2 regions of the Pantoea sp. SYBGC1 genome follow, and region 2 is predicted to be linked to the other one. Evidence: predicted binding sites of a transcription regulator. Region 2 holds the regulator's gene; the other holds the start of a gene.

Region 1 (3,473 bases), on a different contig from region 2:
AGTGTTTATGCCCCACGGCGAAAACCTGATTGTGCTGCTGGAGAACAATGTGCCGGTCAGCGCCTATATGAAAGATATCGGCGAAGAGATTGCCGTCATGGATCCGGACGCGCAGCTGCCGGAAAAAGTGAGCCGGCTGGCAGTGGATGTGCCGGACGATCTCAAGTTACTGTCGATTTTTACCGACGTATTCGACTGCATTTTCCGGTTTATCAGCGCCATCCTGCACGACGCCGGTACGCTGTCGCAGGATCACTTCTGGCAGGCGGTCGCGCAGTGCGTGAAAGAGTATCAGCAAGCGCATCCGCAGCTGGCCGCTAAATTTGCACGCTTTGATATGTTTACCCCGGCGTTTACCCGCTCCTGCCTTAACCGGCTGCAGCTGGCGAATAACCAGCAGATGATTAACCTCACTGACCCGGCGGAAAATCTCAAATTTGCCGGTACGCTGGATAACCCGATTGCCCGCTGGCGCTGATAAGGCGTCCGCTGGCTGACATCTGTGACGCGGTTGCTCCGGCAACCGCGTTTTTTATCATTCTGCAACGGGTAAGGATCGGTAATGGCCCTGTATGAACCGGTGTCGCAGCTCACGCGCCGCCGCATAATTTTTCCGCTCTCGCTGGTACTGTTTGAATTCGCCACCTATATCGCGCATGACATGATCCAGCCCGGCATGCTGCTGGTCACTGAGGAGTTTGGTGCCGGACCTGAGTGGGTTTCCGCTTCGCTGACCGCCTATCTGATCGGCGGTATGATGCTGCAGTGGCTGCTGGGGCCGCTTTCCGATCGCATCGGGCGGCGTCCGGTACTGCTCAGCGGCGTGGCTTTTTTTATGCTGACCTGCATTGCCACCCACTGGGTGCAGAGCATTGAGCAGTTCGTACTGCTGCGTTTTCTGCAGGGGGTTAGCCTGTGCTTTATCGGCTCTGTAGGCTACGCCGCTATTCAGGAGGCATTCAGTGAAGCGCTGAGCGTAAAGATCATGGCGCTGATGGCAAACGTCGCGCTGCTGGCTCCGCTGGCCGGGCCGCTGGCCGGGGCCGCTTTTCTGACCATCAGCGACTGGCGCACCCTGTTCTGGCTCTTCGGCGGCGTGACAGCGCTTGCCCTGCTGGGCCTGTGGTGCACTATGCCTGAAACCGCAGGGGATCGTACGCGCCCGATCTCACCCGCCGCGCTGGGCAGGGGTTACTATCAGCTGCTGCGCGAGCGCCAGGTAATGCGCGGCTCGCTGGCCATCGGCCTGGTGACCATTCCCTGCCTCGCCTGGGTAGCGCTTTCGCCGGTTATTCTGATGCATGATGCCGGCCTGAGCCGTATGGAATATGCGCTGCTGCAGCTGCCGGTGTTTCTGGCGATGATCGCCGGTAACCTGACGCTGGGGCGCCTCAGCAGCCGGCTGCCGATCCAGCGACCGCTGCAGCTGGGAGCCTGGCCGGTGGTAGCCGGTCTTGCGCTGGCGGCGGTCGCGACCCTGGCCGATCGGCACAGCTATCTGTGGCTGACCGCCGGCCTCAGCCTTTACGGTTTTGGCACCGGACTGGTGAATGCCGGACTCTATCGTATGACGCTCTTTTCCAGTCAGGCGGGCAAGGGCAGCGTGGCAGCGATGGTCGGTATGGTCACAATTCTCATTTTCGCACTCGGCATCGAAGCGGCAAAATACGCCTATTTTAGCTTTAACAGTACCGGCTTCAGCCTGATAAATCTGGCCTGCGGATTGCTCTGGCTGGGGCTCACCCGCGCATTTCTGCGTGAAAACCGGCAGCAGCAGCCCGCGCTGCAGCAGGCCTGACGTTTTTATCTGAAGCGAGCCGCGGCTCGCTTTTCAGCCACCCCTCGCTTTTAAACTGGTTTCCGGCAGAAAATTTAACTGCCGACACATCTTGAAATGCCACCCTCAAAAAGATAATAATTCTCATTAATATTAGCATTACCATTGCCTCTGGCATCCATCGGCTCTCCGGCTGCACCGGAGAGAACTGCGTGTTTTTAAGGGAATTAACCATGCGAGTGCCTTTTACTCTGAAGCGTTCTGTTCTGTTCTGCTCCGTCGCGTTATCTGCATCACCGCTGCTGTATGCAGCTGAAACCCTGGTTGTCACCGCGCAGCCGGCTGAAACGGCTACGACTCCCACCACCGGCTATACGGCGAAAACCAGCCAGGGCGCGACCAAAACCGATCGCCCGCTGATCACTACCGGTCAGGCCGTTTCAGTGGTGACGCGTCAGCAGATGGAAGATCAGGGCGCGATGAGCGTGAATCAGGCGCTGAATTATACCGCAGGCGCCTTCACAAACTTCGCCGGTGCGGCGTCGCGTTACGATACGGTATCACTGCGCGGTTTCCACGGTGGCGATGTCGACAATGTTTTCCTGGATGGCCTGCGACTGATGAGCGATCCCGGCAGCTATAACGTGCTGCAGGTTGATCCCTGGTTCCTTGAGCGTATTGATGTGATTAAAGGTCCTTCATCTGCGCTTTATGGTCAGACGGTGCCGGGCGGGCTGGTGATGGAGACGTCAAAGCGTCCGCAGTTCCGGCAGGAAGGGCATTTCCGTCTTTCGGCGGGTAACAACAACACCAGCTCAGCTGCCTTTGACTACACCGATGCGCTGAACGATCAGCTGGCGTTCCGCCTGACCGGTATTATCCGCAACAGCGATACCCAGTACGAACACACGCGGGAAGAGAAATATGCGATTTCACCCTCGCTGCTCTGGCAGCCGTCGGAAGATACCTCGCTGCTGCTGCGCGCCTATCTGCAGAAAGATCCGTCAGGCGGCTACCACAGCGCGGTGCCGGGTGAGGGCAGCATCACCGAACACAACGGCTATAAGCTGAGCAATGGCTTCTACGACGGTCAGAGTTCACTCGACCAGTTCAAACGCCGCGAGCAGATCTACAGCGCCGAATTTGCCCACCGCTTTAATGACACCTGGGCGTTCCGCTCTAATGCCAGCTACTCTCACTCAAACGTCGATCTCGACCAGGTGTATCAAATCGGCTGGACAGGGAACAGTTCAGATCTGCTGAACCGCTACTACTCCGGCTCGCGCTCATCGCTGAAAGCGTACGCGATCGATAATCAGCTGGAAGCAGATTTCGCTACCGGCGCAGTAGACCATAAAGTGGTGCTGGGCGCGGAATATCACCAGTATAAAAATGATCTGCATGACGCAAGCGGCAACGCCAGCCAGCTGAATGCACGAACCGGGGCCTCCGTGGGTGCCAACGACGTGTATACCTTTGAGCGCTCGCAGCGCTACTACTATCAGACCGGCGTCTACCTGCAGGATGAGATGGTCTGGGATAAGTGGCATCTTGACCTCTCAGGCCGCTATGACCGCATTGTGTCGCAGACCGAAAATTACGATCGGGCAACTAAAAACCGGCGTCAGGATGACCACGTTGGCGGGCGTGCCGCGCTGCTTTATGCGTTTGACAACGGTGTTTCGCCTTATGTGAG
Region 2 (3,473 bases):
TTTATCCTGAAGTCCTTTGCTGAAGGAGAGTGGCGGTTCAACGTGCCGGTATTATGGGATAACTACGCGACGATATCGGGCTGGGAACCTATTCCCCCCTCGGCTCACCCGGCGCTGTTTATTCGCGGCGGCGACTCTCCGTATCTGGATAACCACTATCGGGCCCCGCTGCTGGCTCAGTTTCCTGAGGCGCGGGCGCAGGTCATTGCCGGTGCCGGGCACTGGGTGCATGCAGAGAAACCTGATGCCGTATTACGTGCCGTACGGCGCTTTTTTACACTCTGAAAGCAAAAGCTTATTGCGCTATGTTTAAGATTGGCGTCCCGTCTGACGCTGGAGTATGATGTCGCGCTAAAATTTTGCCGCGGTGGTTACACACTGTGGCTGGCCGATAATGTGTTTAATCGCGCGGCGCCGTTCGCGCCCACTCAGTTTCGCAAATCATGGCAAAAGAACAGACAGACCGTACCACGCTTGATCTCTTTGCAGACGAGCGACGACCGGGCCGCCCGAAAACCAGCCCGCTGTCGCGCGATGAGCAGTTGCGCATTAATAAGCGCAACCAGCTTAAACGCGATAAGGTTCGTGGGCTACGGCGCGTAGAGCTCAAAATGTCCGGCGAAGCGGTTGACGCGCTCAATACGCTGGCTGAGCAGCAAAATATCAGTCGCAGCGAGCTGATTGAGCAGATGCTGCTGACGCAGCTCAAACTCATATAATTTATGCAGACCGCACACAGGAACACAAACTCTGCGCTTTGCGCGTTCCGCGCTTTTTCAGGGTCTGCTATCATTCGCTTATCTGTGTAGTCTGTTGACTTACTCTCACATTCAGGATTTAAGAGGTTACCTAACCCATGGCAATCGTAGGCATTTTCTTCGGCAGCGATACCGGCAACACTGAAAACATTGCAAAGATGATCCAGAAACAACTGGGTAAAGATGTCGCCGAAGTGCATGACATTGCTAAGAGCACGAAAGAAGATCTGGAAGCGTTTGATATCCTGCTGCTGGGTATTCCTACCTGGTATTATGGTGAAGCGCAGTGCGACTGGGATGATTTTTTCCCGACGCTGGAAGAGATTGACTTCAATGGCAAGCTGGTTGCGCTGTTTGGCTGTGGTGACCAGGAAGATTACGCTGAGTACTTCTGCGATGCGCTGGGTACAATTCGCGACATTATTGAGCCAAATGGCGCAATTATCGTGGGTCACTGGCCTGTTGAAGGTTACCACTTTGAAGCCTCCAAAGGCCTGGCTGATGAGAAGCATTTCCTCGGGCTCGCCATCGATGAAGATCGTCAGCCAGAGCTGACGAATGCGCGCGTCGAGGGCTGGGTGAAGCAGATTTTTGATGAGCTGCAGCTCAAAGAAATTATTGAGGCATAATGTGTTGCCGTTACCCGATGCAGGCGCGGTTAACATCGGGTAACGGAATTGCCTATAAAAATAATAGCTACGCTTTTTTAACTTTTCCCTGCAATTCTGTAGAATACCCGCAACGGTTAATGGCTTATTCCTCTGTCAGCAGGCTGAGGCTGAGTGAACTGAGAACCCAGCACTGTATAATCCCGCCGGCGACAGCAAGAGCGTTACTCCCGCCTCTGGTGATTTCTTTAACATTTGCCTGGTTTCTATTCGCCTGTCCCGGTTCTATAATGAGACGCAAATGAGAATGCGCGTTAACCACACATTCAAGGCTGTTAAGCCGCAAATGACTAGCAAAGTAACAGGACAATATCCGCATGACTGACAACAATTCCGCATTGAAAAAGGCTGGCCTGAAAGTCACGCTGCCCAGATTAAAGATTCTGGAAGTGCTTCAGGAACCCCAGTGCCATCACGTCAGCGCGGAAGATTTGTACAAACGCCTGATCGATATGGGCGAAGAGATTGGTCTGGCCACGGTATATCGCGTTCTGAACCAGTTTGACGACGCGGGCATTGTAACCCGTCATAACTTCGAAGGCGGCAAGTCCGTTTTTGAATTAACGCAGCAGCAGCATCACGATCATCTTATCTGCCTGGACTGCGGTAAAGTGATTGAGTTCAGCGATGAGTCGATCGAAACGCGCCAGCGCGAAATCGCGACCCGCCACGGTATCAAGCTCACCAACCATAGCCTCTATCTGTATGGTCACTGCGAAGTGGGTGACTGCCGGGAAGATGAAACGCTGCATAACGATAAATAACGCAGTTACGCTGTAAAATAAAAAAACCGGTGCCTGCACCGGTTTTTTTGTTGCTGCAATTCAGGCGACCAGCGTCTCCTGCAGGTAGCGCCAGCGCGGATTTTCCGTTGTGCAGTCCAGCACCGCCAGCGAAATACGGCTGTGGCTCTCGCCGTTCAGTATCTGCAGTTCGCGATACTGAATGGTGACCTCTTTTTGCTGCTCAGAAATGATCGCATGTTCGCTGGTCGCGATGCGCATTCCTTCACGCTGTCCGCACAGGCGGCGAAATAGTTCTTCAACGTCATTCAGATTCAGCTGTCTGCCCTGTGGCGTAACCATCCGAAAATCAGGATGGAAATGCGACAGCAGCAGCCCCATGGTATCGTTGCTGACATCCGCATGATTAAAAATACGTTCAATGAGCTGATGTAAAACCACAACGCTATGTTTGGCTTCCTGAGCGAGGCTTGTCATTATTTTTCCCTTTTTGCTAGCCACAGACCAAGTCCGGAGTGCGCATAGCCTACCTGAAAAAAAGGATTTAACACGGTCAAATGCGTTAATTTTTTTAAAGTCAGACAAGTCGTAAGCCCGCGTATCTGCACAATTTTATTTAACGCAGAATAAATGTTTGCCGGGGAGCAAAAGAGGATAATAAAAAAGGGCGAATGCTCGCCCTTATATAATTTTATGATGCCGGAAGCGGTTATTATTCGCTGCCGATCTTCGCCCAGGTATCACGCAGGCCTACCGTGCGGTTAAATACCAGCGCTGATGGCTGCGAGTAGACGCTGTCCGCGCAGAAGTAGCCTTCACGCTCGAACTGATATGGCGAGGTTGCCACCGCTTCGCGCAGTCCTGGCTCCACAAAGCCCTGCTTAATCTGCAGCGAGTCCGGATTCAGGGTCGCGAGGAAATCCTCTGCCGCGCCCGGGTTAGGCACGCTGAACAGGCGATCGTAGAGGCGGAACTCAGCGGGCAGCGCATGAATTGCGGAGACCCAGTGGATCACCCCTTTTACTTTGCGGCCATCAGCCGGGTCTTTGCTCAGCGTATCCACATCGCAGGTCGCATAGATGCAGGTGATGTTGCCCGCCTCATCTTTTGCCACACGCTCAGCGCGGATCACATAGGCGTTGCGCAGGCGCACTTCTTTACCCAGTACCAGACGCTTATACTGCTTGTTAGCTTCTTCACGGAAATCTGCGCGGTCGATCCATACTTCGCGGCTGAAAGGCACGTCGCGCGTCCCCATCTCCGGCCGGTTAGGATGGTTTGGCATGGTGATGATCTCGTCATGC

Evidence for each region. The regulator Fur, encoded in region 2, represses iron uptake genes when iron is present. The targets are predictions, from matches to a motif close to ATAATAATGAGAACNACTATCAA.
Region 1: a site for Fur is predicted at 1,909-1,931, ahead of AC2CF9_RS05920 (TonB-dependent siderophore receptor). Genes of this name have one in related genera too.

Annotation. Positions count from the first base shown of each region.
Region 1 covers NZ_JBXUNM010000002.1:92,157-95,629, reverse strand. Annotated here, with positions in the region: gene AC2CF9_RS05930 (GNAT family N-acetyltransferase) at 1-478, shown strand, start outside; gene AC2CF9_RS05925 (MdfA family multidrug efflux MFS transporter) at 563-1,798, shown strand; gene AC2CF9_RS05920 (TonB-dependent siderophore receptor) at 2,011-3,473, shown strand, end outside.
Region 2 covers NZ_JBXUNM010000003.1:150,026-153,498, forward strand. Annotated here, with positions in the region: gene ybfF (esterase) at 1-285, shown strand, start outside; gene ybfE (LexA regulated protein) at 444-719, shown strand; gene fldA (flavodoxin FldA) at 857-1,387, shown strand; gene fur (ferric iron uptake transcriptional regulator) at 1,744-2,190, shown strand; gene AC2CF9_RS07975 (hypothetical protein) at 2,251-2,646, opposite strand; gene glnS (glutamine--tRNA ligase) at 2,882-3,473, opposite strand, start outside.